Regions from separate parts of the Pseudomonas silesiensis genome, predicted to be linked through region 4. Evidence: predicted binding sites of a transcription regulator. Region 4 holds the regulator's gene; each other region holds the start of a gene.

Region 1 (7,965 bases), 1.9 Mb from region 4:
TACTATCACCCCCTACTGATTCGGATAGGTTTAACTCAAGTGACAGTCGGCGATCCCAAGAATCTGAACGATCTATTTTATTTCGCCAAAGTCGTCGAAGCTGGCGGATTCGCGGCCGCCGGACGCCTTTTGGGTGTACCTAAATCCCGACTGTCGCGACGCATCGCAGAGCTTGAGGCGCGCCTGAACGCCAGACTGCTACAACGCACGACCCGCAAGATGCAACTCACCGCACTGGGTGAGCGCTATCTGAGCCACTGCCAGGCGATGCTGCTTGAGGCTGAGTTGGCCGATGAGGTGGTTGCCAGCGTCACAGCTGAGCCACGAGGGCCGCTGCGAGTCAGCAGTCCCGTGGGCTTAGCCAGTCAATTTCTTAGTCCGCTTGTACGAGACTTTCTGCTGCAATACCCGCAGGTACAACTAGATTTGCTCTTAGTTAATCGTCGTGTAGATTTGATCAACGAAGGCATTGACGTTGCACTGCGGGTACGGGAGACCGGAGACGAAGAGCCAAATCTCGTGACCCGCCGCCTGAGAGAAGCCCACACTGAAGTGGTGGCCTCTCCAATATTTGCTAAAGCGCACAACTTTAGTCATCCAAGAGAGCTGACTACTTTGCCTTTCCTTGGTGCTCTTGACTCAGATCGTCTTGCCCGTACTCGATTGCACAATTCAAAAGGCGAACGCTTCGAGTTGGTAATGCCCGCGCGGCTGGGCGTGGAGGACTTCGAAATGCGCAAAGAAGCAGCCTTGGCCGGGCTGGGGTTCACTGTACTACCGATGATGTATTGTGAAGCTGAACTTGCTAGTGGCGCGTTAGTACGCCTGCTACCTGATTGGCACTGCCCGCCGGCCTGGCTACAGGCCGCCTATCCACATCGACGCGGTGTGCTACCCGCAATTCGAGCATGGCTAGATCATCTAGAGCAGGCCTTCAATAAGTGTGGAGATCGAACTTTGTAATCAGCCACGGAAAGAATGCAGAGCGGAAGGACGAATGAACGTGTGCACTCAGATAAACTAGTTTGAAATGTTGGTCTCCTCGCTACGCCTGCTTCAACGCGCGGTTTGACGGCTACGGGAGCGTCTAAAACAGGGTGATTTCTTTCGCGTAGCCACAAAACATTCCACATAATGTTGCGGGAAAATAATCTGACGTGCGTCGCCGAAGCAGCTTTGTGGGATAGATGACACGATCCGCTATCGTGGATTTGACTAGGGTTTAGGTGCCCGAGAAAAGCCGGATTTCTTTGCGTTAAATTCGACTTTTTGACAATTTATCAAATCACGGATCAACCTAACCTGTTCATTGTTAGGCAAAATTCGAAAATTGGCGGGTGTCCTGTCCCGTAGGGTTGGCTCACGAAATTCTACCGAACGTGATCAGCGATTTCCTGGCAAAGTTCCCGAAAGTTCAACTGGAGGTCATGTTGCTCAATCGTCGGGTCGACCTGGTGACCGAGGGCGTCGACGTCGCCCTGCGCGTGCGGGAGTTGGGCGACGAAGACCCCTTGCTGGTCACCCGACGCCTGCGTCAGGCGCAAATGGCGATGGTCGCCAGCCCCGCCTTCCTGCACGGCCGTGAGATCAACCACCCTGAAGATCTGAAAAATCTCCCGGTACTTGGCGCGCTGGAAGCCGATCGCATGGTGCACATCCGCCTGCTCGACCAACAGGGCAACAGCGTCGACCTGACCCTCGAAGCACGATTGGGTATCGACGATTTCATCGTGCGCAAGGCCTGCACCCTGGCGGGCCAGGGTTTTACCATGTTGCCGATGATGTATTGCGAGCAAGCGCTGGCAGACGGCTCACTGGTGCAGTTGCTGCCTGACTGGTCGTTGCCTGGCGGCTGGCTGCAAGCGGTCTACCCTCATCGGCGCGGGGTGATGCCGGCGGTGCGCGCCTGGATCGACCATTTGATCGAATCATTCAACGCCTGTGGGGAACGATTGTTATGAAAGCCGCACGCATGAGCGAAGAGGATGTGGCGAAGTTCTGCCTGGCATTGCCCGGTGCGCGGGAAGACTACAAGTGGGGCGGCGTGCGGGTGTTTTCGATTGCCGGGAACAAGATGTTCGCCTTGCAGAACCTGCGGGGCGAATCCCTGGCGTTCAAGGTCGACAAGGATCTGTTTCTCGGTCATTGCGACCGTCCGGGGATTCATCCGGCGCCTTATCTGGCGCGAGCGCAGTGGATCATCATGGCGACGCCCTACCCGCTCGGCGCCCAAGAACTGCAAGCGTTGTTGCAACGCTCCCATCAACTGGTGGTGCGCAAGTTACCCAAGCGCACCCAGGTCGGACTGCTGCTTTAAAGCAACGCGAAAAGATGTGCGCCAAGGAACAACTGGTCGATCCAGAACACCTGGTGCAGCAGCACGATCATCCAGAACAGCAGCTGAAACGAAAGCTTGCGCGTCTTGTGCCGAAACACCTGCTGGGCCAGCAAGGCGCCTGGCCAGCCTCCGGCGAGTTCCACTGCATGCAACAGGTTTTCCGGTATGCGCCAGCGATCGAGCCGAGCCTTGCGCTTGTCGCTCCAATACAGCAGGAACGCCAGCCCGCTGACAATGCCATAGGCCGCCAGGGGCACCCGCGAAATGCCACCCAGCCACATCGTCATCGAACCCGACAGCGGCAGCGCGCACAGGATCGCAAACACCAGCAGCTTCAGCCGGGGACGGCGAAGCTCGCCCCCGGACCCGCGTCCGGGTTTGTTGCGCGCGCTGGCGTCGTTCATGGCGTGACGGCGGTCCAGTCGACCCAGCCGAATTGCCACGTGGCGAGGATGAACAGGCCGAACACGATGCGATACCAGGCGAACGCCGCGTAGCTGTGACTGCCGATGAACACGAGCAGGCCGCGTACGGCAATCATCGCGAAGATGAACGCGGTGACGAAGCCGATGGCGAACACCGGAAAATCAGCCGGCACGAACAGGTCGCGGTATTTGTAGCCCGAGTACACCGCTGCGCCGACCATGGTCGGCATCGCCAGGAAGAACGAGAACTCGGTGGCGGTCTTGCGCGACAAGCCGAACAGCAAACCGCCAATGATCGTCGAGCCGGAGCGCGAGGTGCCAGGAATCATCGCCAGACACTGGGCAAAGCCGATTTTCAGGGCGTCTTTCCAGGTGATTTCGTCGACGGTGTGGGCATGCACTTCATGCTGACGCTGTTCAGCCCACAGCATGACGACGCCGCCCACGACCAGCGCCGTGGCCACCGTGATCGGGTTGAACAGGTAATGGTGGATCAGGTCGGCGAAAATCACCCCCAATACCACCGCCGGCATGAAGGCGATCAGCAGGTTCGCGGTAAAGCGTCGAGCGCCTGGCTGGGTCGGCAAGCCGACGACCACATCGAAGATCTTGCGGCGAAACTCCCACACCACCGCCAGGATCGCGCCGAGCTGGATGATGATGTTGAAGGCCATGGCCCGCTCACCCCCGAAATCGAGCAGGTCGGCCACGATGATCTGGTGCCCGGTACTGGAAATGGGCAAAAATTCCGTTAGTCCCTCAACAACGCCAAGTATCAATGCCTGAAAGGCGGTCCAAAGATCCATCAATCCCCCAAGAAGCGATGCGCCACGGCATGCCCCGTTAATATTTTCAGAACGCCACTGTGATCAGTGCAGATGAAGTCCCGCGCGCGCAATTCCCCCACAAAACCATAAAAATTCCGTGAAAAATCAACTTAGACTCAGGTTTTTCCGCGCGGGGCCGAAATCCTATCAGACAAGCCCGATTAACGCTGCCGCCTTTATAAGGATTGAGGCTTCCAGGCCTGTCCGGCATCGCGTGGTTGAAGGCTGGCGATCAATTATGACAAGAACAAGAAACCGGAGTGACAGCGTTATGAACAGCTTGCGCAATTTGTCGATCAGCCGACGTTTGTGGCTCATTTTGATCGTGGCCGTCCTGATGTTGATGACGCTGGGCACCTTGATGCTCAAACAGATTCACCAGGACCTGTATCACGCCAAGGCACAGAAAACCCAGCATGTGGTGCAGACCGCCAGCGGTATTCTGAGTTATTACCAAAGCCTGGAAACCGCCGGTACCCTGACCCGGGAAGCTGCGCAGAAGCAGGCGCTGACGGCCGTTCGCGGCCTGCGTTATGACCAGAACGATTATTTCTGGATCAACGACCTCACGCCGGTCATGGTCATGCACCCGACCAATCCGAAACTCGATGGACAGAACCTCTCGACGATTCGCGATCCGGACGGTTTCGCGCTGTTCAACGAAATAGTCGCCGTGGCCAAGGCCAAGGGTGCCGGGACGATCGACTATCGCTGGCCGAAACCGGGTGCCAGCGCCCCGGTCGAGAAAACCTCCTACGTCAAACTGTTCGAACCCTGGGGCTGGGTGATCGGTTCGGGCGTGTACATCGATGACATGCAGGACGAATTTTACGCCCAGGCCTGGAAGGCCTCGTTCATGGGCCTGGTGATCGCCCTGATCATGACGCTGCTGGTGATCCTGATTGCCCGCAGCATCGTGCGTCCGCTTCAGCAAGCCGTGAACGCCATGGCCAACATCGCCAGCGGCGAAAGCGACCTGACCCGCAGCCTCGACACCCACGGCCAGGATGAAGTCACACAACTGGCTCGCCACTTCAATGCCTTCACCGCCAAACTGCGCCAGGTGATCAGCGAACTGCAGGCCTCTGCCAACGCCCTGGGCCAGTCTTCCAACGAGTTGGGCAACGATGCCGCTCAGGCCCAGCAACGCAGCCAGCAGCAGTCCCAACAGATGGAACAGGTGGCCACGGCCATCAACGAAGTGACCTACGGCGTGCAGGACGTGGCCAAGAATGCCGAGCACGCCGCCAGCGAAATGCGCGATGCCGAGTCTCAGGCGCAGCAGGGCCAGGTCAACATCGATAGCAGTCTGCAACAGATCGACAAGCTGTCTTCCACTATCGATCAGGCGGTAGACGTGATTCGCACCCTGGCCGCCGAAAGCACGCAGATCGGCAGCGTCCTGGAAGTGATCCGTTCCATCGCTGAGCAAACCAACCTGCTGGCCCTCAACGCCGCCATCGAAGCGGCCCGGGCCGGCGAGCAAGGGCGCGGGTTTGCGGTGGTGGCCGATGAGGTGCGGCTGCTGGCCCAGCGAACGCAGAAATCCACGGCTGAAATCCAGTCGATGATCGAGCGTCTGCAAAGTCATTCCGAAGCGGCGGTCAAGGTGATCGGTGACAGCAGTCGCGCCTCGCAGTTGACCATCGAACAGGCCGGACTGGCCGGTGCGAGCCTCAATGCCATTGGCCAGGCGCTGCGCAACCTCAACGGACTGAACGCCTCCATCGCCAGCGCAACCCTGCAGCAGGCCCATGTGGTCGAGGACATCAACCAGAACGTTACCCAGGCGGCCGGCTTGTCCCACAGCACGGCGCTGGCGGCGGAACAATCGAGCCTGGCCAGTGTGCATCTCAAGGAACTGAGTGAGCAGTTGAACGGGTTGCTCAGGCAGTTTCGGGTGTAGCGCTTTTTGCTGGCTTTTGATGGGTACATATCCGTTGCTGCGGTAACGGCCGCTGATGGTTCCGCTCTTACAGCGGGTCACTTGGAAGAGCGCCAAGTAACCAAGCGCTCTTGCCCCTTTCGTTCGGTGCCTCGCCTAGGCTCGGCATGCCCTCGCTCCGGTCCTGCTCCGTGGGCCCGCCGCCATCGGCCATCCATGGCCGGGGGCGGCTAACCCGGCATCCATGCCGGGTTGCCCACTACGCAGAACCTCCACTCGGCCTCTCGATGGGGCGTGCACCGCCAAAGCCAAAGCGAGGCGGCCTACCGGCCGGCCTATCCTTTGAAGCGTACGCGTCCCCCTGTAGGAGCGAGCTCGCTCGCGATGGACCCAAGAGCGCCGCGTTTAACCAGTAAACACGCGTTATCGTTAACGACCATCGCGAGCAAGCTCGCTCCTACAGGGGTCCGGGTACACTAGCGCTTATCACCACTCATCAGGCCGAGCGTTAGCTCGCCTGCAGCTCTTGATCTTGATCCACCCGCACCTATATCGGGAGGCTGAGTGGAGGTGTTCATCCGGGGAGTGGCGCGCAGCGCCGTTCGACGCAGTCGAACACGCTGCATGTAGGTCGTAGCGAAGCCAACCTGCGGGCTGTGTCCCCGGATGGACACCGGAGCGAAGGAACGCCGAGCCCTAGCGAGGGGCCGGACGCTTGGGGCGAGCCTTTTTTTGCTTACTTTTTTTTGGCGTTTGAAAAAAAAGTGAGTCGCCGTAAGGGCGAAACCCTAAGTAGCCGTTACCGCAGCAATGGATATGTACACGATCAAAGAAACCAGCAACCGCACCGGATATGCCCACGATCAAAGAAACCAGAAACCGCAACGGATATGTACACGATCGAACAACCCGCCACCCACGCCTACCCGTTACAATCCCCCTCCCCAACTTTCCCCAAGGAACCCCCATGTCCGGGCTTGAACTGTTTGCCGCCACCCTCGGTGTCATTGCCGTCTGGTTGACCGTCAAACAGAACCCCTGGTGCTGGCCAATCGGCCTGGTCATGGTGCTGCTCTACAGCTGGATCTTTTTTGAAGTGAAGCTGTATTCCGACATGCTGCTGCAAGTGATTTATGCCGCCCTGCAACTGTACGGCTGGTGGCAATGGACGCGCGCGGGCGAAACCCGTCAAGGGCGGCAAATCAGCCAGCTCGATGGTCAATCCATAACGCTCAGCCTGGCCGTCGGCGCGATGGGCAGCCTGCTGCTGGGTGCTGCCATGGCCCACTGGACCGATGCCGCCCAACCCTGGCTCGATGCGGCGCTCACCGGTTTCAGCCTGGTAGCCCAAGTCTGGATGGCGCAGAAGCGCGTGCAATGCTGGCCACTGTGGATCACCCTCGATGTGGTTTTCGTCGGCCTTTTTGTCTACAAGGGGATGTACCTGACCGCCGGCCTCTACGCGCTGTTTTTGCTGATCGCCGTGCAAGGCTGGCGGGAATGGCGCGCCGACCCGGTATTGCGCACATGAAAGTCCTGGTACTCACCGGGCCCGAATCCAGTGGCAAGAGCTGGCTCGCGGCGCAGCTGCAAGCGCATTTCGGCGGCGTCCTGGTGGACGAATATGTCCGCTGGTTCATCGAGCAGAACCCGCGCGACACCTGCCTGGCCGATATTCCCCATATAGCCCGCGGACAGCTGCAATGGGAGGACGAGGCCCGTGCCCGACAGCCGCGGTTACTGCTGCTCGACACTCACTTGCTGAGCAACATCCTCTGGAGCCAGACCCTGTTTGGTGACTGCCCCGCCTGGATCGAACAGGCACTGCTGGCCAGACGCTACGACTTGCACCTGCTGTTATCTCCCGAAAACGTCGCCTGGACGGATGACGGCCAGCGTTGCCAGCCCGAACTGGGTCAACGCCGGGCGTTCTTCGATCAAACCCTCGCCTGGCTGGAGCACCATCGACAACCGGTTCAGGTGCTGCAGGGCGATTGGGTAGCCCGTCGCATCCAGGCCCTGAAGGCGGTTGAACTCCTACTCGATTCCTGACTGTTTTTCGCGAATCCGGACGCGGCATTCCCCTGTTTTGGGGGGAAAGTGTCCATTTTTGAAACACCCCTCCGAGCTCAAACTCGCCATTTGAACGGCTTCATATTCTTTACACCAGCACTGTTAAGAAAATGAAACACATCGCCGTCAACCCTTGATCTAGAGCATCGCAACCGCTTTGGCCTGATACAGGCACTTTGCACTGTCTCAGATTTGAAACAGTGCCTAACACGCCCCCTGGCGGCATAATTCGCAAGCTATTGAATTACCAAGACTATCAAAAAGCGGCACAGCTTTCGCTCTCTCCTTCATAACGCTGACAGATCCAGCTCGCAGAAGAAGGAACAGTTGCCATGGGAACTTTCAACAACGGAATAACCCACCTCCTGCTGGTCGGATTCGCCACCTCGATATTCAGCTTCAATGTTCAAGCAGAAG
Region 2 (7,965 bases), 2.4 Mb from region 4:
TCCGCAGGCAACGCATTCGGGTCGACGGGCGTGGTCGGCACTTCACCCGGGGCGCCCTGCCCTGGCGTCTGCTCCTGCGCAGGCTCCGCACCTTGCGTACCTTCCATGGCACGCTGGGCTTTTTTGGTCAGCACCACGATGTCGATACGGCGATTGACCGGGTTGAACGGGTTGTCCCGATCAAACAGGGCCGAGGAGGCATAGCCGACGACTCGCGCCACTTGCGATTCCGGATAACGGCCGGCGACCAGCGCACGGCGGGCCGCGTTGGCACGGTTGGCCGACAATTCCCAGTTACCGAAATCACCGGTACCCGAATAGGGTGTGGCATCGGTGTGGCCGCTGATGCTGATCTTGTTCGGCACGGCCTTGATGGTGTCGGCCATGGCCAGCAGAATATCTTCGAAATACGGTTTCAGGCGAGCGCTGCCCGAGTCGAACATCGGCCGGTTTTCCGCGTCCATGATCTGGATGCGCAAACCATTGGCAATGATCTCGAACTGGATCTGGTCCTTGAATTTGTGCAACTGAGGATTTTCATTGACCTTGCTCTGCAATTCTTGCAGCAGCAGTTCCAGCCGTTCTTTCTCGACCTGCTCGGCCATGCCTTCGGCCTGTTCGTTACCGATGGTCACTTTGTCCGGCTGAGGCTGGGATTTGACCTCGGGATTGAGCGTGTTCTCCGGCGCCAGGGTGGGCGAACCACCCAGGTCGATGATGTAGGGCGTGCCACTTTCGGTAAAGCCGATCGGGTCCTTGAAGTAACCGGCGATGGCGATCTTCTGCTCAGGCGTTGCGTTGGACAGCAGCCACAGCACCAGGAAGAACGCCATCATCGCCGTCGCGAAGTCGGCGAAGGCGATTTTCCAGGCGCCTCCATGATGCCCGGCGGCGTAGCGCTTGACGCGCTTGATGATGATCGGCTGGTTATTCTCCATGACTCAGCGACCGCGAACCGCTTGTTCCAGCTCGGCGAAGCTGGGGCGGTGCGCCGGGTACAGCACCTTGCGCCCGAATTCCACCGCCAGCGACGGCGGCATGCCGGAAGCGGAAGCGACCAGCGAGGCCTTGATGGCCTCGTAGACATTCAGTTCTTCCTTGGCATCGTGGGCCAGGGAGTGGGCCAGCGGACCAAAGAAACCATAGGCGGCCAGAATACCGAAGAAGGTACCGACCAGCGCCGCACCGACGTGCAGGCCGATGGATTGCTGATCGCCATCCCCCAGGGACGCCATGGTCACCACGATACCCAGTACCGCCGCGACGATACCGAAGCCGGGCATGGCGTCGGCGATGCCGTTCACGGCGTGGGAGGGGTGATCCAGGTCCTCCTTGAGGCTGTACAGCTCCATGTCGAACAGGCCTTCCAGCTCATGGGGGGCCATGTTGCCGGACGACATGATGCGCAGGTAATCACAGACGTACGCCGTCATGCGTTCGTCTTTCAGAACCGCCGGGTACTTGGCGAAGATCGGGCTCGCGGAGGCATCTTCGATGTCGCCTTCGATGGCCATCATGCCTTCGCGGCGGCTCTTGTTGAGGATCTCGTAGATCAGCCCCAGCACCTCAAGGTAGAAGGTGTGGGTGAAGCGCGAGCTGAACATGCTCAAGGATTTCTTGAACACGCGCATCGTCATGTGACTGGGGTTGGCCTGCAGGAATGCACCCAGGGCCGCTCCACCGATAATCATCACCTCGAAGGGCTGAATCAGGGCGGCAATTTTACCGTGGGAAAGCACGTATCCGCCGAGCACGCTCGCGAATACGACGATGATGCCGATTATTTTAGCCATAGGGTGGGGAGCACTTACTGAGTCGGGTTCAAGGTCATATCCGGAAGCTGAAAAATCTCTTCTTCTCCTTATCGGCAAAACTGCGCCAGACTATAGCCCGTTCAGGCGAAAAGCCAATTTGCCCGTTCCGGGCATACGCTCCGAACATGGATAAAGCAGACGATGATCGCGTCCACACATGGCTGACGAAACGAACGTTCCAACGCCGGCACCGAGCACGCTCGAAGGCTGGGTCAAGCTGCTCGACAGCGTACGACTGCCCGTTCCGCAAGCCAGTCATGATCGGGTTTGCAAGGCCGTCCGCGACAAGCGAAGTTCGCTGCGCGATATCGCCGACATGATGCAGCACAGCCCTGCCCTGGCCTTGAGCGTGATTCGCGAAGCCAACCGGCATGCCCATGGCAGCCTGACCACTCCTGCTGAAAACCTTGAAGTAGCGCTCAATCGCCTCGGCTTGCAGCGCACCGAAGAACTGCTCGGCCAACTGCCCGCCCAGCCGCTGTCAAAGATCCCCAAAGTCTTGCGCCAGCTGCAGCTGATCAGCCAGCACGCGACCCAACAGGCCAACGGTTTTTTCGCCAGTCGCCTGGCGCGGCTGTGGCAGGACATCCATTGGGGCAGCCTGCTGTTTCTCTCGCCGTTGTGGCCGATGGCGTTGACCCATCCGCAGTTGCTTGAAGAGTGGGAGCGGCGGGTCATCCATAAAGGCGAATCGGCGCGCAACGTCGAGAAGCAGTTGTTCGGCGTACGTCTGCTGCAAATCGGCCAGGCCCTGGCCGACCTCTGGCACCTGCCGATCTGGGTGCAGCAAGGTTATCGGCTGCTGCTCAACGAGCAGCGGGAACTGGTCAAGGTCCTGCGCATCGCTCGCGACAGTGATCACCCCTTGCGCCAGCAAAACCGCCTCGACGACGATCCGACCTTGCGCCGCTGGCTCAATCAACCGGCGAACACGGTGTTGCTGGCCAATGGCCTGGCGTTATCGGCGCAACAGGCCTGGGACAGTCCGCACGCTGAGCGCTGGCACCACCTGACCGGCCTTTACCTGCAAATGCCGATGGACGAAGTGCAGCAGCAATTGCACCGACAGGCCGTCACCAGCGCCCGCCAGCACGCCATGCCAGACCTGTGGCACCCGGCCGTTTCGCTGATCTGGCCGTGGGGCATCAAGCGCAGTCACGCGGGCTTGCCCTCGGCCCCGGCGCCGTCCGCCGAAGATCTGGCGAAATGGCGCAGGCAATGCGCCGAATTGCTGATGCAACCCAGTCGCTTCGCCAATGCCCTGCACTTGACCACCTCTGCTCGCGACGCATTGGTGGCGTGCGGCATGCGACGGGTGATGATACTGATGGCCGACCGCACTCACGCCAATCTGCGGGTCCACCAGGCCTGCGGCCTGCCAACGGCAGCCACCAGCCTGAACGTTCCGGTCAACCAGAGCACCGTGCTGCAACGCCTGCTCTCGCAACAGGCGCAGCTGCGCCTGACCCCGGCCAACAACGCGCAAATATCGGCCCTGTTGCCGGCGAGCCTGCGTTCGCAGTTCGAGGGTGAACACTTGTTACTGCGCTCACTGGTCAACAACGGTCGGGTGATCATGATTGTGGTGGCGGACCAGGGTGGCGGGCCGTTCTCGGAGATCGCCGTGCAAGCCTTCGGCAAAACCGCGCAGTGCATCGAAAAAGCCCTGCACAGCTTTAGCCACCGCGGCCAATGAAGGCTGCGCTACAATCCACCCCTTTGTGCTCTGGAGACCTCACATGTCTGACTTCTCTGGCTTGACCCTGGTGATCGAGCCGAGCGACCTGCTCACCCGTCTCGAATCCCGCGAACTGATCCTGGTGGACCTGACCAGCAGCGCGCGTTATGCCGAAGGGCATATTCCCGGCGCCCGCTTTGTCGATCCCAAGCGTACGCAACTGGGTCAGGCGCCTGCGCCAGGCCTGCTGCCGACCCAAGGGGCGCTTGAAGCATTGTTCGGCGAACTGGGACACAACCCCGATGCGGTCTACGTCGTCTATGACGACGAAGGCGGCGGTTGGGCCGGTCGCTTTATCTGGCTTCTGGACGTTATCGGCCATAGCCGGTACCACTATGTCGACGGCGGCCTCAAAGCCTGGCTGGCGGAAGGTTTGCCCATGTCGATCCAGATCCCGCCTGCGGTCGGCGGTCCCGTCCACCTGACCTTGCACGACGAACCCATCGCTACACGCGAGTACCTGCAAAGCCGTCTCGGCGCGGCCGACCTGGCGATCTGGGACGCCCGCGGACCGCTGGAGTACTCCGGCGAAAAAGTCCTGGCGGCCAAGGCAGGGCACATCCCCGGCGCGGTCAATTTCGAATGGACCGCAGGCATGGATCAGGCCCGTCACCTGCGCATTCGCACGGACATGCCGCAGATCCTGGAGCAACTCGGGATCAGCAAAGACAAAGAAGTGATCACCCACTGCCAGACCCACCATCGCTCTGGCTTCACTTATCTGGTGGCCAAATCCCTCGGTTTTCCGCGGGTCAAAGGCTACGCCGGCTCATGGGGCGAATGGGGCAACCATCCCGATACCCCGGTAGAGAAATAAGTTTCTAAGGACCGTCAATGAATAAGCGTTTGTTTATCCTCAGCCAATACCTGCTGCCCCACCATTTGCTGTCGCGACTGGCCGGCTGCATTGCCGAATGCCGCGTGCGCTGGTTCAAGAACGCCTTTACGGCGTGGTTCGCCAAGCGCTATCAGGTGGACATGTCCCAGGCGCTGGTCGAAGACCTCACCGCTTACGAGCACTTCAATGCGTTCTTCACGCGCGCCTTGAAAGAGGGTGCCCGTCCGCTGGACCAGACGCCGGGCGCCATCCTCAGCCCCGCCGACGGTGCCGTCAGCCAGCTCGGCCCGATCGAACACGGCCGCGTGTTCCAGGCCAAGGGCCACAGTTTCAGCGTCCTGGAGTTGCTGGGTGGTGACGCTGCCAATGCCGCGCCGTTCATGGGCGGCGATTTCGCCACCATTTACCTGTCGCCGAAGGACTATCACCGCGTGCACATGCCATTGGCTGGCACGCTGCGCGAGATGGTCTACATTCCGGGGCGGATTTTTTCCGTCAACCAGACCACTGCCGAAAACGTGCCGGAGCTGTTCGCCCGCAACGAGCGTGTGGCGTGCATTTTCGACACTGAGCGCGGGCCAATGGCCGTGGTGCTGGTGGGCGCCATGATCGTGGCATCGATCGAAACGGTCTGGGCCGGGTTGGTCACGCCACCGAAGCGCGAGCTGAAAACCTTCCGCTACGACGAAGCCGCCCGTGCGCCGATCCACCTGGAAAAAGGTGCTGAACTGGGTCGCTTCAAACTGGGTTCGACAGCCGTGGTGCTATTCGGGCCGGACCAGGTCAAATGGGCTGAAGAACTGGCGGCCGGTTCGCCGGTGCAGATGGGCCAGGGCATGGGTCTGCCAACAGCATGATGCCTGATCCGAACCCCGCGAACGTCTTCGCGGGGTCGGACATTGCGGTGGTGCCGCTACTCTATCTGCCCACGAAAGCCTATGGGCCCTTCATTGGCGTAGGTGTTGGTGCCACTGAGGTTTTTCCCTCCATCATTGGAGGTCACGCTCAACGCGACAACGTTCTGATTATCCCGGCCACCGATGACCCATTTGCCACCCGGGTGCCACGGGGCGTCGTTACCGCCCCACTGATTTTCAACGTTGTACTGGTTCTGGCCCGTGCGTTGAGCCTTGAAGCCAATGGGACCTTCGCCCGCATAAGTCATGGTGCCGGTGAAGCTCTTACCGCCATCGCCCGATTTGATTTCGATCGCGACAACCTTCTGGTTGTCCCGCGCGCCCAGTACCCAGTCTCCACCTGGATGCCAGGGTGCCGAACTACCGCCCCATTGATTTGCCACTACGTATCTAGACATGAACCTCATCTCCTTGAAGTTACGAAGAGACCTGCCCTGCGTTTGCGGCAGGCCGTACGACTGTGCGTATCCAGTCGCACGATTGTCAGATTAGTAGTACACCCGGACGCCACCAGACTGACAGACCAACGGTAATCCCCCCATCTGCCAATATTCGCCGGCAGGCTATTGCTGGTACAGTCACGCCATTCACTGCCCATTGTCCCGGTTGGAGTCTGTCCACGGCATGAATGAAACCAGTCCCCACCTCTTGCTACGCGCGCCCATCCCCACGCAGTTGCGCCTGACGTTCTGTGAAGCCACCCCGCGTGACCTCAAGCGCTGGATCGCCAATCTGCCCAAAGCCAACATCGGCGAAACCGCACGCCAGCTCTATCAAGGCTTGAGTGAACTCAATCAGCTGCTGACGCCCAGCGATAATCGCCTGCAAATGCTCGAGCTGCTAAGGCCCGAGGTGTATTACGTCTGTAAACACCTGGAGCGGCATTTCCTGCATCAATCGATCGTTCTCGACGAACGTTCGCGCAAGATCGCCAACCTCTGCCAGGCGCTGCAAAATCACTTGGCGATTGGCTATAAACAGATTGTCGTGCGCATCTCACCGCGTTTCAGCAAGGACCGTGCGCCGCTGCTGACCCAGGCGTTGCAACGTGCGATCCATTGCCTGAACGGACCATTGATCCGCGCCACCGAGCTTTATTGCCCGGTACCGGAAGGGCTGTGGCTGGAGTTGCATCAACTGTACCGGATCGCCTGTGTGCATCAGTTGCAGCACCTGAGCCTGCGCGATGAACTGGCCAGCCAGACGCAAACGCTCAGCATCGAACAGACCTATGTCGTCGCGTTGCTGCTGGGGGCCTCCCGCTGCAACCAACTGCGGCAGAACCAGATTGCCCGGGTCGCCGAAGTGCTGGAGCCCTGGAGCAAGTGGATCAAGCTGCAACCCGGCAAACGCTCGGATGGACTGTTTGCCATCGCATCGGACATCGACACCGGGCCTCGTTATCGCTCCCGATTCCGTCCAGAGCAGCAGGAAAGCCTCCTGGGGATCGACCCGCTGCCGCTGGTGGCAGCCATCGCAGCTCATCTGCAAAAAACCGACAGCTCGACACCCCTGCCAGTACCGGCAGGGCTGAGTCTCGATACGCTGCAACACTTGCATGCGGCCTGGGGCCAGACGGCCGAGCGCGGTTTCCAGCGTACTGTCGGCCAAGGCACCCTGACCCTGTGCATCGGCATGAGCGCGCTGCACTATTATCTGGGCGGGCAACGTTCGTTCAGCGACCTCCTGAAACACTCGGGCTCCCGACACGCGCAATTCTCGGCGAAATCCCCAGCAGGTCGAGTGAAAGACCTGTGGAGCCCTGTGACACCCAATGAAAACGTAGTCGATCTACTGCCCTATGAAGAAATCGAGTACCCGCAGCTTCAGAATGACGACAGCCATGAGGCGTCCGATCGCAATCAACAGTTTGCGACTTATGTCCTGCCAGTGATCAACCACAGTCCTGGCGGTTATTGCCTGGCCTGGCCTGGCGCAGTGCCCGCCGAACTGCAGGCGGGCGAAATGGTTGGCATCGAGGACTCTGCAGGTCAGGGCTGGAGCATCGCCGTGGTGCGCTGGATCCGTCAGGTGCGTGGCGGCGGTACGCAAATGGGCATCGAACAGGTCGCGCCATGCGCCGAACCTTGCGGGCTGCAGCTGTTGCGTGAGCATGACGATCACAGCCATTACCTGCGCGCTTTGTTATTACCGGCCATCAGTGCGATAGACCTGCCGCCGACGTTGCTCGCGCCGCGCCTGCCCTTTCAGGAAGGCCATAAAGTGGTGATCAACACCCACGGCGAGGAGCGCCGGGCCGGGCTGGATCGGCGGTTGGCGAGCACCCACAGTTTCAATCAGTTTGCCTATCGCTTGGTGGAGACGGTCGCAAATGTCGAGGCCATAGGGAGCGGTGTGGTTCGTATCGAGCAGGAATTCGATTCGTTGTGGAAGACGCTTTGAGGGACAGTCCGTAAGACCGCGACGCACCCTTCGCGGGCAAGCCTCGCTCCTACAGGTTTTGCGCAATCCCTGTAGGAGCGAGGCTTGCCCGCGAAAGGGCCCGCTCAGACAATTGAAGAATCAGAGCTGCCCGTCACGATCCCGGAAGCCCAGCAAATAAAGAACACCATCCAGCCCAAGGGTGGAAATCGCCTGCTTCGCCGACTGCTTCACCAGCGGCTTGGCGCGGAACGCCACGCCCAGCCCGGCAATCGC
Region 3 (7,965 bases), 2.2 Mb from region 4:
GGCATCATGGTGGCCGTCGGCTTGTATCTGGTCGTTCGCCGATAGCCAGCGCCCCCGCACGCTGGCACACTGTTTCAACGCCTGTGCCCGACTAATGAAGTGTCGGGCCCGCTGTCGGAGTCGATGATGAAAAACTGGCTGGACGAGATCAAGTGGGACGCCGATGGCCTGGTGCCGGCGATTGCCCAGGATCACAAGACCGGACGCGTCCTGATGATGGCCTGGATGAACCGGGAAGCGCTGGAACTGACCGCTGCCGAAAACCGCGCCATCTACTGGTCACGCTCCCGTGGCAAGTTGTGGCGCAAAGGCGAAGAATCCGGGCACGTGCAAACCCTGCATGAGATGCGCCTGGACTGTGATGCCGACGTGATCATCCTGATGGTCGAGCAGGTCGGCGACATCGCCTGTCATACCGGCCGCCAGAGCTGCTTCTACCGTGTCTTCGAGAACGGCGACTGGACAACCGTCGACCCGGTCCTGAAGGACCCGCACGCCATCTACAGCGCAGGACACACCCATGAGTGATACGTTGACCCGCCTGGCCCAGGTACTGGAAGAGCGCAAAGGCGCCGCCGCCGACAGCTCGTATGTCGCCAGCCTGTACCACAAGGGCTTGAACAAGATCCTGGAAAAAGTCGGCGAAGAGTCGGTGGAAACCATCATTGCCGCCAAGGACGCCGCGATCAGCGGTGACTGCAGCGATGTGATCTACGAGACTGCCGATTTGTGGTTCCACAGCATGGTCATGCTCGCCCAACTGGGGCAACATCCACAGGCTGTGCTCGATGAACTGGACCGTCGCTTCGGTCTGTCCGGACACGTCGAGAAAGCCTCGCGCCCGTCCGCCTGAACAACTATTTGAGAGGAGCAGCATCATGGGCATTTTTGACTGGAAACACTGGGTCGTCATCCTGGTTGTCGTTGTGCTGGTGTTCGGCACCAAAAAGCTGAAGAACCTCGGCACCGACGTGGGCGAGTCGATCAAGGGCTTTCGCAAGGCCATGAACGATGACGAAAAGCCGGCTGACCCGACGGTGACCCCGCAACAACCGGTACCCCCTGCTCAACCACAGACCACACAGTCCGTGAACCCGCCGCACACCATCGACGTGCAGGCGCAAAAAGTCGAAGAGCCGATTCGCAAAGACGTGTGAGCACTGACTAATGTTTGGTATCAGCTTCTCTGAACTGCTGCTCGTCGGCCTCGTGGCCCTGCTGGTGCTGGGTCCCGAGCGTCTGCCGGGCGCCGCGCGCACCGCCGGCCTGTGGGTCGGTCGCCTGAAGCGCAGCTTCAACGCGATCAAACAGGAAGTTGAACGTGAAATCGGTGCCGACGAGATCCGTCGGCAACTGCACAACGAACACATTCTGTCGATGGAGCAGGAGGCGCGGAAGATTTTCGCGCCGACCCAGCAGGAGCCGACACCCGTTGTGCCTGTGGCGGAGCAGAACAACCATTCTCCGACAGCAGTCGCCATGCCTGCTGCTGCCCCGACCGGAACGGTGAGCACCATTGAACCGCCGGCGGTTGCAGCACCTGCGGTTGAACCCGTTACACCTGCGGCTGCGCCTGTGGCGCCGGCCCCTCATGACCCCACATTGCCGCCGCGAGCCCCATGAGCGATCTTCCTGAAAACGACCAGCACATGCCGCTGGTTTCGCACCTCACCGAGTTGCGTACCCGCCTGCTGCGCTGTGTAGCGGCGATTTTCATCATCTTCGCCGGGTTGTTCGCCTTCACCCAGCAGATCTACACCTTCGTCTCCACGCCGCTACGCCAGTACCTGCCGGTCGGCGCGACGATGATCGCCACCGACGTGTCATCGCCGTTCCTGACGCCGCTGAAGCTGACGATGATGGTGTCGCTGTTCCTGGCAATCCCGGTGATCCTGCATCAGATCTGGGGCTTCATCGCGCCGGGGCTGTACAAGCATGAAAAGCGCATCGCCGTGCCATTGCTGGTGTCCAGCATCATGCTGTTCTACACCGGCATGGCGTTCGCCTACTACCTGGTGTTCCCGCTGATCTTCAAATTCTTCGCCGCCGCCACCCCGGCCGGCGTGGAAATGATGACCGACATCAGCAGCTACCTCGACTTCGTCATGACGCTGTTCTTCGCCTTTGGCGTGGCGTTCGAAATCCCGGTGGCCGTGGTGCTGCTGGTGTGGATCGGCGTGGTCAATGTCGCCTACCTGAAGAAAATCCGTCCGTATGTGATCATCGGCTGCTTCGTGGTCGGCATGATCCTTACACCGCCGGACATCTTCTCGCAGACCCTGCTGGCCGTGCCGATGTGGCTGTTGTTCGAGATCGGCATCCTGTTCAGCGGCCTGATCAGCAAACGCGGCGAGCACCCGGACGATCAACCGGCTGACGATCACAACGACCAGCCGCCAGCGACCCAACCGTGAACCTGCTGCTCCTCGAAGAGGCCGACTTCATTGCGGCCGACCGGGTGATCCTGCGCGATCGCCGGTTGACTCACATGCAGGAAGTCCATCGTTCGGTGGTGGGCGATAGCCTGCGGGTCGGACGTATCGGCGGGTTGATGGGCTCGGCCGAATTGCTGCGCCTGGACGCCGATGAGGCGGAATTGCGCGTCACCCTCGATCAACCCCCACCCGCCAAGCTGCCATTGACCCTGATACTGGCCCTGCCACGCCCGAAAATGCTGCGCAGGGTGTTCCAGACCGTGGCCGCCATGGGTGTGCCGCGTATCGTGCTGGTGAACAGCTACCGCGTCGAGAAGAGCTTCTGGCAAACCCCCTTCCTGGAACCGGACGCGATTCGTGAGCAGTTGATCCTCGGCCTCGAACAGGCGCGGGACAGCGTGCTGCCGGACGTCGTTATCGAAAAGCGCTTCAAGCCGTTCGTCGAAGATCGTCTTCCGGCCATCACCGACGGCACGCTCGGCCTCGTTGGCCACCCTGGCAACTACCCGCCCTGCCCTCGTGGCCTGGATGAACCGGTGACCCTGGCCATCGGTCCAGAAGGCGGCTGGATCCCTTACGAAATCGACTTGCTGGGCAAGTCCGGCCTGCAACCGGTGCAGCTCGGCGAACGCATCCTGCGGGTCGAAACCGCCGTTACCGCCCTGCTCGCCCGCCTGTTCTAGCCATAACGCAATCCCCTTGCTCGCGAAGGTCGTTAACGATGACGCAGGCTGCCTGGGTGAACGCGGTGCTTGTAAGCCCATCGCGAGCAATCGAGCGTCGACCGGCTGCTCCTACAGATTCCCGGCGTCCTGCCGATACAGCTCTCATAAAACCATCGTTTGGTTCAAGGGAGTTGCAGCATGTACCAATGGCTAGCCGAGAAACTGGGGAACGTCAGCGTCAATCGCAAACTGGGTGTCGGCTTCGGTCTTGTGCTCCTGCTGACCTTGCTCACCACCTTCACCGGCTGGACCGGCCTGAACGAGGTGACAAACCGTGGCGACAAACTCGGGTTCATTTCCAGCCTCAATGAGCTGACCAAAGACCTGCGCATTGCCCGCCTGGACTACGACATGCGTCGCGGCGAACAGGGCCCGGGGGCGGTCAATGACCTGCTGGGTCAGCTCGAAACCGGCTTGAAGACCGCGCGTACGCTGATCGAACAACCCGCCGACGCCGCCATGGTCGACCAGCAACTGGCTGCCGTCGCCGAGTACAAGCGTGCCTTTGCCGACATGACCCAGGCCACCGCCACTCGCGAAGACGCCCGCAGCAAGCTCGGAGCGACCGCCGACAACGCCGTGGCCCAGGTCGGCGAAGTGGAAAAATCCCTGCTGCAAGGTGAAAGCGTCGCCGACTACAGCAACGTGATCGAGCTGAGCAAACTGCTCCAGCAAGCCCGTTATCAGGTTCGCGGCTACACCTACAGCGGCAAGGCCGAAGCTGAACAACCGGCATTGGATGCTATCGAAAAGGCCCTGCAAAACCTGGCGAACCTGCCGTCCAAGGTGCCGGAACAGCACCTCGCCAATCTGCAACAAGCCACCGAATCGCTGAAAGGTTATCGGGCCGCCGTCGGCCAGTTCCGTGACTCGCAGGTGGCGAACGCCACTGCCCTGAAACACATGGCGGCACAAGGCAATCTCCTGATCGACCTGAGTAAAAAGCTGACGGCGTCGCAGACCGTGGTACGTGACACCGATGCCGCGCACGCCAAAAACATGCTGTTGCTGGCGGCCCTGCTGGCCCTGGCTTTTGGCGTGCTCGCGGCTTGGGTCATTACCCGTCAGATCGTGGTTCCTCTCAACCAGACACTCAGAGTCGCCGAACGCATCGCCGCAGGCGACCTGACTCACAACCTCACCTCCCGGCGCCAGGACGAACTCGGCCAGCTGCAACGTGCCATCCAGAGCATGACCCAAGGCCTGCGCGAACTGATCGGCGGCATCAGCGATGGGGTGACGCAAATCGCCAGCGCTGCTGAAGAGCTATCCGCCGTCACCGAGCAGACCAGCGCCGGGGTCAATAGCCAGAAGGTCGAGACCGACCAGGTTGCGACTGCCATGAACGAAATGACCGCCACGGTGCAGGAGGTCGCACGCAACGCTGAAGAGGCCTCCGAAGCCGCCGTCGCGGCCGACCAGCAGGCCCGCGAGGGTGACAAAGTGGTCGGCGAAGCCATCGCCCAGATCGAACGCCTGGCCCTCGAAGTGGGTCACTCAACCGAGGCCATGGGTCATCTCAAGCGCGAAAGCGACAAGATCGGCAGCGTGCTCGACGTGATCAAATCCGTGGCCCAGCAAACCAACCTGCTGGCCCTGAACGCCGCGATTGAAGCCGCCCGTGCCGGTGAGGCCGGGCGCGGTTTTGCGGTCGTCGCCGACGAAGTCCGCAGCCTCGCCCTGCGCACCCAGAAGTCCACCGAAGAAATCGAAGAGTTGATCATCGGTTTGCAGGCCGGTACCCAGCAAGTGGCAACCATCATGGACAACAGTCGCAGCCTGACTGACAGCAGCGTTGAACTGACCCGCCGTGCCGGTGGTTCGCTGAGCAACATCACCCGCACCGTGTCGGCGATCCAGTCGATGAACCAGCAGATCGCCGCTGCCGCCGAGCAGCAAAGCGCGGTGGCTGAAGAGATCAATCGTAGCGTGCTGAACGTGCGCGATGTGTCCGAGCAGACTTCGGCTGCGAGTGAGGAAACCGCGGCCTCCAGCGTAGAGCTGGCACGGTTGGGGACGCATCTGCAGATGCTGGTGGGACGGTTCAGGGTTTGAGGTGATGCGGTGACCTCGGTTCAGCCAAAACCGAGGTGATGCCATCGCGGGCGAGCCCGCTCCCACAGGGATTTATGTCGTAAACAGATCCTGTGGGAGCGGGCTTGCCCGCGATGGCGGCCGGGAGGGCGCTGAATCTTAGAGAACCTGCCGCAAAAAGGCCTGCGCCCGAGGATCCTTCGGCGCATCGAAAAACTCCGCCGGCGAGGCATCTTCCAGCAGTTTCCCGTGATCGAAGAACAACACCCGATCCGCCACTTCCCGCGCAAAGCCCATTTCGTGGGTCACGCAGACCATGGTCATGCCTTCCAGCGCCAGGGTTTTCATCACGTCCAGCACTTCACCGACCATCTCTGGATCGAGCGCAGAGGTTGGTTCATCGAACAGCATGACCTTCGGTTCCATCGCCAGCGCACGAGCGATTGCCACCCGCTGCTGCTGACCACCGGACAGGCGCGACGGAAACTCGTTGGCCTTCTGCGCGATACCCACCTTTTCCAGCAACGCCAACGCCTTGGCCTCCCGCTCTTTCTTGCCGCGCTTGCGCACGACCTTCTGGGCCAGGCAGAGGTTTTCCAGCACGGTCATGTGCGGGAACAGATTGAAGTGCTGGAACACCATGCCGACTTCGCGGCGGTAGGCGTTGACGTCGGTTTTCGGGTCGGCCAGCTGCAGACCGTCGATGCTGACCGACCCCGAGTCGAACTCTTCCAGGCCGTTGAGGCAGCGCAGGAAGGTCGACTTGCCGGAACCGGAGGGGCCGATCACCACCAGCACTTCACCCTTGGCCACTTGGGTGGTGACGTTATCCACCGCGCGAACCACCTGGCCGCGGGTGTCGAAGACTTTTACCAGATCGCGGACTTCAATCACTTTGCGCGAGCCTCCGCTCTAGCCGGCTGGCGATTTTCGACAGCGGCAGGTTGATCAACAGGTATAGCCCGGCCACGCAGAACAGAATTTCGAACGGCGAGAACGAGGTGGTGATGACTTCGCGACCGCTTTTGAGCAGCTCGGTAATCGCGATCACCGACACCAGCGAGGTGTCCTTGACCAGACTGATGAATTGCCCGGCCAGCGGTGGCAATACCCGCTTGAAGGCTTGCGGCAGCACCACATGACGCATCGACTGGCCAGCGCTCAGGCCCAGGGAGCGCGCCGCTTCGTTTTGGCCGCGGGCGATCGACTGCACGCCGGAACGGATGATCTCTGCCACGTAGGCGCCGGTGAACAACGACAGTGCGGCGATCCCGGCGAATTCCCGGGACAGGTTCATCACGGTGCCGATGAAGAAGTAGAAAATGAAGATCTGCACCAGCAGCGGTGTGCCGCGCACCAGCTCGACGTAAATGGTCGAGAGGTCGCGCAGGGTCGGGTTGTTCGACAGTCGGCACAGGCCGGTGGCAAGGCCGATCAGGAGACCGAGCACGCCGGACACCACGGACAGCCACAAGGTGGTCCACAGGCCCCACATCAGTGGCCCTGCGGCCCAATGGCGGGTGACACCAATGACATCGCCTTCAGCCACGTCATCGCCCCGGGCGACTTGCAGGCTGTTATCGTCGACGATCAGGCGTTGCTCGTCGCCGGCATCGTTGCGCAGGGTGACTTCAGCCTTGTCGCCCTTGCGCACAAGCTCGCTGACAGTGGAAATGTCGGCGGCGCGCTGGGATTCTTCGGCGTGGTAGGCGAAGTATTGCGGTATGCGGTTCCAGCGCCATTCGTAGGACATCAGCGAAGTGGCGTAGTACAAGGCGCCGGCCAGGCCGATGAGCACCAGCACGGTTAGAACGTGCCAGGGCCATTGGGCTTTTTTATGTTTCATTTTGCTCTGAAGGTTCCGAATTCTGTGTCGCCAGGGAGGCCGTCTTCGCGGGCAAGCCTCGCTCCTGTAGGAGCGAGGCTTGCTCGCGAACAGGGGCGACTCGGTCTAACTGACCAAGCCTTATTCCATGTCCTTGAGCCAAGCGGTGTCTTTGAACCACTTGTCATGAATACGATCGTAAGTGCCGTCTTCATGGATCTGGTGCAGGAAGTTGTTGATGAAGTTGATGCTGTCGTAGTCACCCTTCTTCAGACCGAAAGCCAGCGGCTCGTAGGTGAACGGCTTGTCGAGGAACACCAGCTTGCCGTTGCCGACCTTGTTGACCGCGACAACGTTGTAGGGCGCGTCGTAGATGAAGGCGTCGGCCTTGCCGTTGACCACGTCGAGCACGGCTTCCTGCTCGTTGTCGTACCCGTGGTATTGGGCTTTGGAGATCAGCTTGCGGGCAACCATCTCGCCGGTGGTGCCGAGCTTGGAGGTGATGCGGTATTCGGCGGTGTTCAGGTCTTTGTACGACTTGATGGTGCCTTCCAGTTCCTTGCGGATCAGCAGGGTCTGGCCGACCACGATGAAGGGGTCGCTGAAGTTCAGGCGCAGGTTGCGCTCCTGGGTCAGGGTCATGCCGCTGCCGATCATGTCGAACTTGTCGGTGAGCAACGCCGGGATGATGCCGTCGTAGCCAGTGGAGACCAGCTCCAGCTTGACGCCCATGGCTTTGGTCATGGCTTTGAGAAGGTCGACTTCGAAGCCGATGATCTCACCGCGTTTGTTGGTCATTTCGAACGGCATGTAGGTCGGGTCCATGCCGACTTTCAGTGTGCCGCGCTTGACCGCGTCGTCGATGGCACCGGCCTGCGCCGCGCTGACTGCCACCAGTGCCGTGACGCCGACCAGCAGCATCGAGAGATACTTCTTCATCATCAAG
Region 4 (7,965 bases):
GGTCGACTGCGGCTCGGCCAGACGCGCCAGGGCCGCCAGCAACTCAGGCGTGGCCGCCGTGACCGGGCTGCGTTCGCGGACCTCGGTGAACATGCCGTTCACCGCGTCCAGGGCTTCAAGAACCACGTCCATCAGTTCCGAGTCGACGCGACGTTCACCCTTGCGCAGGATGTCGAACACGTTCTCGGCGATGTGACAGCACTCCACCAGCTCGTGGAGCTGGAGGAAGCCGGCGCCTCCTTTTACAGTGTGAAAACCGCGAAAAATTGCATTGAGCAAGTCTGCATCATCCGGTCGGCTTTCAAGCTCGACCAGTTGTTCGGACAGTTGCTCAAGAATCTCGCCGGCCTCAACCAGGAAATCCTGAAGGATCTCTTCATCGGCGCCGAAGCTCATTAATGGGGTGCTCCTAACAGGTCTTAAAATCCAAGGCTGGAAAGCAAATCGTCCACATCGTCCTGACCGGACACAACGTCTTCTCTTTTATCGGCATGAATCTGCGGACCTTCACCCTGAGAGAGCTGTTTTTGCGGATCTTTTTCTGCCCGCATCGCTTCACGGTCATGTTCGATGCCCGCAAAGCGGTCCACCTGACTGGCCATCAGCACGAGTTTGAGCAGGTTGCTTTCAACTTCGGTGACCAATTGAGTCACACGCTTGATCACTTGACCGGTGAGGTCCTGATAATCCTGGGCGAGCAGGATATCGTTGAGGTTGCTCGACACAATGCGGTTGTCGGCGCTGCTGCGTGTCAGGAAACCGTCGACCCGCCGGGCCAGTTCGCGGAACTCTTCAGCCCCGACTTCGCGACGCATGAAGCGCCCCCAGTCCGTGCTCAGCGCCTGGGCTTCGTTGCTCAGGCTGTTGACCAGCGGCGTGGCGTTCTCTACCAGGTCCATGGTGCGGTTGGCCGCGGCTTCGGTCAGCCTGACCACGTAGCCCAGGCGCTCGGTGGCGTCGGTGATCTGGGACACTTCCTCGGCTTGCGGCATGTGCGGGTCAATCTGGAAATTGACGATCGCGCTGTGCAGCTCGCGGGTGAGCTTGCCCACTTCCCGATAAAGGCCGCGGTCACGGGTCTGGTTGAGCTCATGGATCAGTTGCACCGCGTCGCCGAACTTGCCTTTTTCAAGGCTTTCGACCAGTTCGACCGCGTGTTTTTTCAGGGTCGACTCGAAATCGCCCTGTGAAGATTCTTTATGCTCCATAGCTTCCCCGTGGCGCCGTTGCTCAACCAATGCGTTCGAAAATCTTCTCGATTTTTTCTTTCAGCGCTTGGGCCGTGAAGGGTTTGACCACATAGCCGTTAACACCGGCCTGGGCCGCTTCGATGATCTGCTCGCGCTTGGCTTCAGCGGTCACCATCAGCACCGGCAGGTGCTTGAGCTTCTCATCGGCGCGCACGTGGCGCAGCAGATCGATGCCGGTCATGCCTGGCATGTTCCAGTCGGTGACCAGAAAGTCGATGCTGCCGCTGTTGAGCATCGGAATGGCAGTGGTGCCATCATCCGCCTCGACCGTGTTGGTGAACCCAAGGTCACGCAACAGGTTTTTTATGATCCGCCGCATCGTTGAGAAGTCATCAACGATGAGGATTTTCATGTTCTTGTCCAAGTCGACCTCCAAGCAGTCTTAAACGCGCCCAACAGCTGGACGCGCCATTTCAATCAATCCGGCGATACACTCGATGACTGTCTGGAGCACAACAGATCGAGACCGGCGCAGTTCACCACCCCGCCAGTCACGTTCGCAGTGTCCCCACACTGCCTTCAGCGCGCTCGCCACTCCCCCAAACGCGCCCGCAAACGGGCCGCGCACTGGCTATGCAACTGGCTGACCCGGGATTCGCTGACCCCCAGGACCTCGCCGATTTCCTTGAGATTCAGCTCTTCGTCGTAGTACAGCGCCAACACCAGTCGCTCACGCTCAGGCAAATTGGCAATCGCATCCGCCAGCGCCGCCTGGAAGCGATCATCTTCCAGATCCCGTGAAGGCTCCGGATGTGCACTCGCGCCATCCTCGTGCAGCCCTTCGTGTTCGCCGTCCTGCAACAGATCGTCGAAACTGAACAGCCGGCTGCCCAGGGTGTCGTTCAAAATCCCGTAATAATCGTCGAGACTCAATTGGAGTTCGGCCGCAACTTCGTGATCTTTAGCGTCGCGCCCGGTTTTAGCTTCAATCGAGCGAATCGCGTCGCTGACCATGCGGGTATTGCGGTGGACCGAACGTGGCGCCCAGTCCCCCTTGCGCACCTCATCGAGCATCGCGCCGCGGATTCGAATGCCCGCGTACGTCTCGAAGCTGGCGCCTTTGCTGGCGTCATATTTGGTCGACACTTCCAGCAGGCCGATCATCCCGGCCTGGATCAGGTCTTCGACCTGGACACTGGCCGGCAGACGCGCCAGCAAGTGGTAAGCAATGCGTTTGACCAGTGGCGCGTAACGCTCGATCAGCTCGTACTGCGCGTCACGTGCCGACTGCTTGTAAAAGTTGTAGCCACTGGCTGTCATAGCACCGGTCCTGCGGTTTGTTGCACCAGGCGTTCGACGAAAAACTCCAGGTGCCCGCGGGGGTTGGCCGGCAGCGGCCAGGTATCGACCTTCTGTGCAATCGCCTTGAAAGCCAGCGAGCACTTGGAACGCGGGAAGGCCTCATAGACCGCGCGCTGCTTCTGCACGGCCTTGCGCACGCTTTCGTCGTACGGCACGGCGCCGACGTATTGCAAGGCGACGTCGAGGAAACGATCGGTGACCTTGGTCAACTTGGCGAACAGGTTGCGACCTTCCTGCGGGCTCTGGGCCATGTTGGCCAGGACGCGGAAGCGGTTCATGCCGTAGTCGCGATTGAGCAACTTGATCAGGGCGTAGGCGTCGGTGATCGAGGTCGGTTCGTCGCAGACCACCAGCAACACTTCCTGGGCGGCGCGAACGAAACTGACGACCGACTCACCAATGCCCGCCGCGGTGTCGATCACCAATACGTCGAGGTTATCGCCGATGTCGCTGAAAGCCTGGATCAGGCCGGCATGCTGCGCCGGGCTCAGATGCACCATGCTCTGCGTGCCGGACGCGGCCGGCACGATACGAATGCCGCCGGGGCCTTGCAACAAAACGTCGCGCAGCTCGCAGCGGCCTTCGATCACGTCGGCCAGGGTACGTTTGGGTGTCAGTCCCAGCAGGACGTCGACGTTCGCCAGCCCCAGATCGGCGTCCAGCAACATGACGCGCCGGCCGAGCTCGGCGAGAGCCAGGGACAAGTTCACTGACACGTTAGTTTTCCCGACGCCACCTTTGCCGCCGGTCACCGCGATCACCTGTACGGGATGCATGCTGCCCATGTTATTTCTTTACCTTGTCTTGCATAGACGGAGGCCACATTACTGGCTGCGCGTTCACAAACGGAACAATGCATGGCAGACCATCGATGTAGGTACAAAAACTATTCATTGCTACCTCAGCCGACCTGTTTGGTCGGGCTGTGATAAATATCAGCGAACATATCAGCCATGGCTTCTTCGCTGGGTTCTTCCTGCATTTGCACGCTTACTGCACGGCTGACCAGCTGATGACGACGCGGCAGATGCAAATCATCCGGAATCCGCGGGCCATCGGTCAGGTAAGCCACTGGTAAATCATGGCTGATGGCCAGGCTCAACACGTCGCCCAGGCTCGCCGTTTCATCCAGTTTAGTCAGGATGCAGCCAGCGAGCCCGCAGCGCTTGTAACTATGATAAGCGGCGGTCAGCACCTGCTTCTGGCTGGTAGTGGCCAGGACCAGATAATTCTTTGACTTGATGCCACGCCCGGCCAGGCTTTCGAGCTGCATGCGCAGCGCCGGGTCGCTGGCCTGCAGGCCGGCGGTATCGATCAGCACCACACGCTTGCGCAGCAAGGGGTCGAGCGCCTGCACCAACGATTGCCCCGGGTCGACGTGTGTCACCGGCACATTGAGGATGCGGCCGAGGGTCTTGAGCTGTTCCTGGGCACCGATCCGGTAGCTGTCCATGCTCACCAGCGCGATATGCTGCGCGCCGTACTTGAGCACGTACCGGGCCGCGAGCTTGGCCAGGGTGGTGGTCTTGCCCATGCCCGCAGGGCCGACCATGGCAATCACGCCGCCCTCTTCCAAGGGTTCGATGTCTGGTGTATTGATCATCCGCGCCAGGTGCGCCAGCAACATGCGCCAGGCCTGACGGGGCTCTTCGATGTCGGGAATCATCGCCAGCAAATCCCGGGACAACGGGCCGGAGAGGCCGATGCGTTGCATGCGCCGCCACAGGCTGGCCTGGGCCGGGCGGCTGCCTTGCAGCTGGTTCCAGGCCAGGGAGCCGAGTTGCACTTCCATCAATTCGCGCAGGCTATTGAGCTCGAAACGCATCGAGTCGAAGGCCCGCGGGTCGACGCCGCCTGTTGCCACTGCGGCAGGCGCTGGCGCAGGACGCGCAGGTTCGGTGTAGGTCGGCTCGACCAGCGGCTCGGCGGCGGTCAACGGCAGGCCGGCGAACAGCTGGCGATTGGTCGCCTTGTCGCTCTCGCCTTCGCTACGCAGGCTCAGTTCGGCCTGGGCGGTGACGATCCGCGACTGGGTCTTGCGCAACTCGTCTTCAAGCTCCATGTTCGGCACACGCGGCGCCAGCGCCGACAGCTTGTAATCCAGGGCTGCAGTCAGCTCGACACCACCGGCGATCCGGCGGTTGCCGATGATGGCGGCGTCAGCGCCCAGCTCATCACGAACCAGCTTCATGGCCTGACGCATATCGGCGGCGAAAAAACGCTTAACTTGCATGAACCATTACCTCAGCCGTTGGGCCCTACTGTCGCAACGATGGTCACTTGCTTGTTGTCAGGGATTTCCTGGTACGCCAACACATGCAAACCCGGGACCGCGAGTCGGCCAAACCGCGACAGCATCGCGCGAATCGGACCGGCTACCAGCAGAATCACCGGTTGACCTTGCATTTCCTGGCGCTGAGCCGCCTCGATCAACGAGCGCTGCAGCTTTTCAGCCATGCTTGGCTCCAGCAGAACGCCCTCTTCCGAGCCTTGTCCCGCCTTCTGCAGACTATTGAGCAATATCTGTTCCAACCTTGGCTCCAGCGTGATCACTGGCAGCTCGGAGTCAGTGCCTACAATGCTTTGGACGATTGCGCGGGAGACGCCGACGCGTACGGCGGCCACCAGCGCGGCGGTATCTTGACTCTTGGCCGCATTGTTCGCGATGGCCTCGGCAATGCTGCGAATGTCCCGCACCGGTACCTGTTCGGCCAGCAACGCCTGCAACACCTTGAGCAGCTGTGACAGCGAGACCACGCCCGGCACCAGCTCTTCAGCCAGTTTTGGCGAGCTTTTAGCCAGCAATTGCATGAGTTGCTGCACTTCTTCGTGGCCGATCAGCTCACTGGAGTGCTTGTACAGAATCTGGTTCAAATGGGTTGCCACCACGGTACTGGCATCGACCACGGTATAACCGAGGGACTGCGCCTGGGCCCGCTGACTGACTTCGATCCAGACCGCTTCCAGGCCGAAAGCCGGATCTTTGGCGTTTATGCCGTTCAACGTACCGTAGACCTGCCCCGGGTTGATCGCCAGCTCCCGGTCCGGGTAAATCTCCGCTTCGGCCAGGATCACCCCCATCAGGGTCAGGCGATAGGCGCTCGGCGCCAGGTCGAGGTTGTCACGGATATGCACGGTCGGCATCAGGAAGCCCAGGTCCTGGGACAGTTTCTTGCGCACGCCCTTGATCCGCGCCAGCAACTGCCCACCCTGGTTGCGATCCACCAGCGGAATCAGGCGGTAGCCGACTTCCAGGCCGATCATGTCGATCGGGGTGACGTCGTCCCAGCCCAGCTCCTTGGTTTCCTGGGCCCGGGCCGGCGACGGCAGCAGCTCCTGCTGACGCTGCACCTCCTGCAGGGCCTGAACCTTGACGTTGTTCTGCTTCTTCCAGAACAGGTACGCGCCGCCGCCAGCCAGGGCCGCCATGCTGAGAAAAGAGAAGTGCGGCATGCCCGGCACCAGGCCCATCACCGCCATCAAACCGGCCGCGACCGCCAAGGCTTTCGGCGAGGCGAACATCTGGCGATTGATCTGTTTGCCCATGTCTTCGGAACCGGAAGCACGGGTCACCATGATCGCGGCAGCTGTCGATAACAACAGTGATGGCAATTGCGCCACCAAACCGTCACCGATGGTCAACAGCGCGTACACCTTGCCGGCGTCGCCGAAGGTCATGCCATGCTGGAAGATCCCGACCGCCATGCCACCGATCAGGTTGATGAACAGAATCAGCAGACCGGCAATGGCGTCACCGCGCACGAACTTGCTGGCACCGTCCATGGAACCGTAGAACTCGGCCTCCTGGGCGACTTCGGAGCGTCGGGCCTTAGCCTGGTTCTGGTCGATCAAACCGGCGTTCAGGTCGGCGTCGATCGCCATTTGCTTGCCGGGCATGGCATCGAGGGTGAAACGCGCGCTCACCTCGGAAATCCGCCCGGCACCCTTGGTCACCACCACGAAGTTGATGATCATCAAAATGGCGAAGACCACGATACCGACCACGTAGTTACCGCCGATCACCACCTCGCCGAAGGCCTGGATCACCTTGCCGGCGGCGGCATGACCGTCCTGGCCGTGGAGCATCACCACCCGTGTGGAGGCCACGTTCAACGCCAGCCGCAACAGCGTCGCCACCAGCAGGATGGTCGGGAACACCGCGAAATCCAGTGGGCGCAAGGCGTAGACGCAGACCAGCAGAACCACGATCGACAGCGCAATGTTAAACGTGAAAAACACGTCCAGCAGGAACGGCGGCATCGGCAACATCATCATCGCCAGCATGACCAGCAACAACAACGGCACGCCCAGATTGCCCCGACTTAAATCGGCAACGTTGGTGCGAGCAGTGTTGAGTAGCTGAGAGCGATCCACCGGTTTTTTTCCCCGTGCCTTTGAAGCAAACTTTTGACGCCGGGTGCCGGCGTAGAGGGGGTACTGCAAGAAGCCTTCCAACTTTTGCGGGGTTTTAAGGTACGGATGTTTTAACGGGAGTTTGTGGCGACAGGAGGGGCGCTTTCGCCGGCAAGCCGGTCTCGCTCCCGCGGTGTGTCAGTGAACATCTCTATTGGATGGGATGGCCTCATCGCGAGCAAGCTCGCTCCCACAAGGTTCTGTGCCGAACGGTGATTTTTCAGTCATCCCCGATCCTGTGGGAGCCGGGCTTGCCCGCGATGAGGCCGGTACTGCCAGCGATACCTCAGAGAATGTGCGCCGCTAGCCAGCAATTCGAATGAGCAAACCCAACGTACCTATCAGTTCTGCTAGTACCCAACCCTAGCCAAACCGCCAATACTGAGCTCCCGCACTTCGGACCTTCGGAGCCCCCCCTCCATGACATCGCCGCGCGAAACCGTGCTTTGCCAATACCACTACGACCCTCTTGATCGACTCATCAGTCATACATTGACAGATACCCTCGAGCGCCAGCGCTTTTACTGCAAAAGCAGGCTGGCGACCGAGATGCAGGGGGTGATGCGTTATTCGATCGTTCAGCATGGCGAGCAGCTGTTGGCGCAACAGCGAAGTGAGGGTGATGCACCCGAGACCACGTTGCTGTCCACCGATCAGCAGCGTTCGGTGTTGCAGACGCGCAAGGCCAAGCATCCCCCGCAGCCCATTGCCTATTCACCTTATGGTTACCGCCCTGTTGAAGGCGGGTTACCAAGCTTGCTCGGCTTTAACGGCGAACGGCCGGATCCGGTGACCGGATGTTATTTATTGGGCAATGGATATCGGGCGTTTAATCCAGCTTTGATGCGGTTTAATAGTCCGGACGGTTTGAGTCCGTTTGGGAAGGGTGGATTGAACCCTTATGCATACTGCTCTGGAGATCCAATGAATTTCACAGACGCAAGCGGCCAGTCCCGTTGGAAATTATTAAGCTGGATCAGAAAAAAATTCTCGAAAACAA

Evidence for each region. The regulator FliA, encoded in region 4, starts transcription of late flagellar genes. The targets are predictions, from matches to a motif close to CTAAAGTTTNNNNNNNNNNNGCCGNTAA.
Region 1: PMA3_RS13270 (methyl-accepting chemotaxis protein) is a predicted target of FliA. The motif match lies at 3,706-3,733, and genes of this name have one in related genera.
Region 2: motA (flagellar motor stator protein MotA) is a predicted target of FliA. The motif match lies at 1,862-1,889, and genes of this name have one in related genera.
Region 3: PMA3_RS01345 (methyl-accepting chemotaxis protein) is a predicted target of FliA. The motif match lies at 3,230-3,257, and genes of this name have one in related genera.

The regions. Positions count from the first base shown of each region.
Region 1 covers NZ_CP014870.1:2,947,366-2,955,330, reverse strand. The annotation lists gene PMA3_RS13295 (LysR substrate-binding domain-containing protein) at 40-963, shown strand; partial or broken gene PMA3_RS13290 (LysR substrate-binding domain-containing protein) at 1,335-1,961, shown strand; gene PMA3_RS13285 (MmcQ/YjbR family DNA-binding protein) at 1,958-2,317, shown strand; gene PMA3_RS13280 (DUF1294 domain-containing protein) at 2,314-2,742, opposite strand; gene PMA3_RS13275 (undecaprenyl-diphosphate phosphatase) at 2,739-3,569, opposite strand; gene PMA3_RS13270 (methyl-accepting chemotaxis protein) at 3,862-5,496, shown strand; gene pnuC (nicotinamide riboside transporter PnuC) at 6,443-7,006, shown strand; gene PMA3_RS13260 (AAA family ATPase) at 7,003-7,527, shown strand; gene PMA3_RS13255 (hypothetical protein) at 7,881-7,965, shown strand, end outside.
Region 2 covers NZ_CP014870.1:450,189-458,153, reverse strand. The annotation lists gene motB (flagellar motor protein MotB) at 1-938, opposite strand, end outside; gene motA (flagellar motor stator protein MotA) at 942-1,793, opposite strand; gene PMA3_RS02000 (HDOD domain-containing protein) at 1,972-3,510, shown strand; gene PMA3_RS01995 (rhodanese-like domain-containing protein) at 3,554-4,369, shown strand; gene asd (archaetidylserine decarboxylase) at 4,387-5,247, shown strand; gene PMA3_RS01985 (lectin OAA family protein) at 5,304-5,705, opposite strand; gene PMA3_RS01980 (hypothetical protein) at 5,932-7,710, shown strand; gene serB (phosphoserine phosphatase SerB) at 7,831-7,965, opposite strand, start outside.
Region 3 covers NZ_CP014870.1:292,563-300,527, reverse strand. The annotation lists gene ubiB (ubiquinone biosynthesis regulatory protein kinase UbiB) at 1-45, shown strand, start outside; gene hisI (phosphoribosyl-AMP cyclohydrolase) at 127-528, shown strand; gene PMA3_RS01370 (phosphoribosyl-ATP diphosphatase) at 521-853, shown strand; gene PMA3_RS01365 (twin-arginine translocase TatA/TatE family subunit) at 879-1,157, shown strand; gene tatB (Sec-independent protein translocase protein TatB) at 1,168-1,623, shown strand; gene tatC (twin-arginine translocase subunit TatC) at 1,620-2,414, shown strand; gene PMA3_RS01350 (16S rRNA (uracil(1498)-N(3))-methyltransferase) at 2,411-3,118, shown strand; gene PMA3_RS01345 (methyl-accepting chemotaxis protein) at 3,299-5,215, shown strand; gene PMA3_RS01340 (amino acid ABC transporter ATP-binding protein) at 5,354-6,088, opposite strand; gene PMA3_RS01335 (amino acid ABC transporter permease) at 6,081-7,040, opposite strand; gene PMA3_RS01330 (transporter substrate-binding domain-containing protein) at 7,161-7,958, opposite strand.
Region 4 covers NZ_CP014870.1:4,890,621-4,898,585, forward strand. The annotation lists gene PMA3_RS21590 (chemotaxis protein CheA) at 1-396, opposite strand, end outside; gene PMA3_RS21595 (protein phosphatase CheZ) at 420-1,208, opposite strand; gene PMA3_RS21600 (chemotaxis response regulator CheY) at 1,231-1,602, opposite strand; gene fliA (RNA polymerase sigma factor FliA) at 1,770-2,510, opposite strand; gene fleN (flagellar synthesis regulator FleN) at 2,507-3,337, opposite strand; gene flhF (flagellar biosynthesis GTPase FlhF) at 3,454-4,785, opposite strand; gene flhA (flagellar biosynthesis protein FlhA) at 4,797-6,926, opposite strand; gene PMA3_RS31030 (RHS repeat-associated core domain-containing protein) at 7,386-7,965, shown strand, end outside.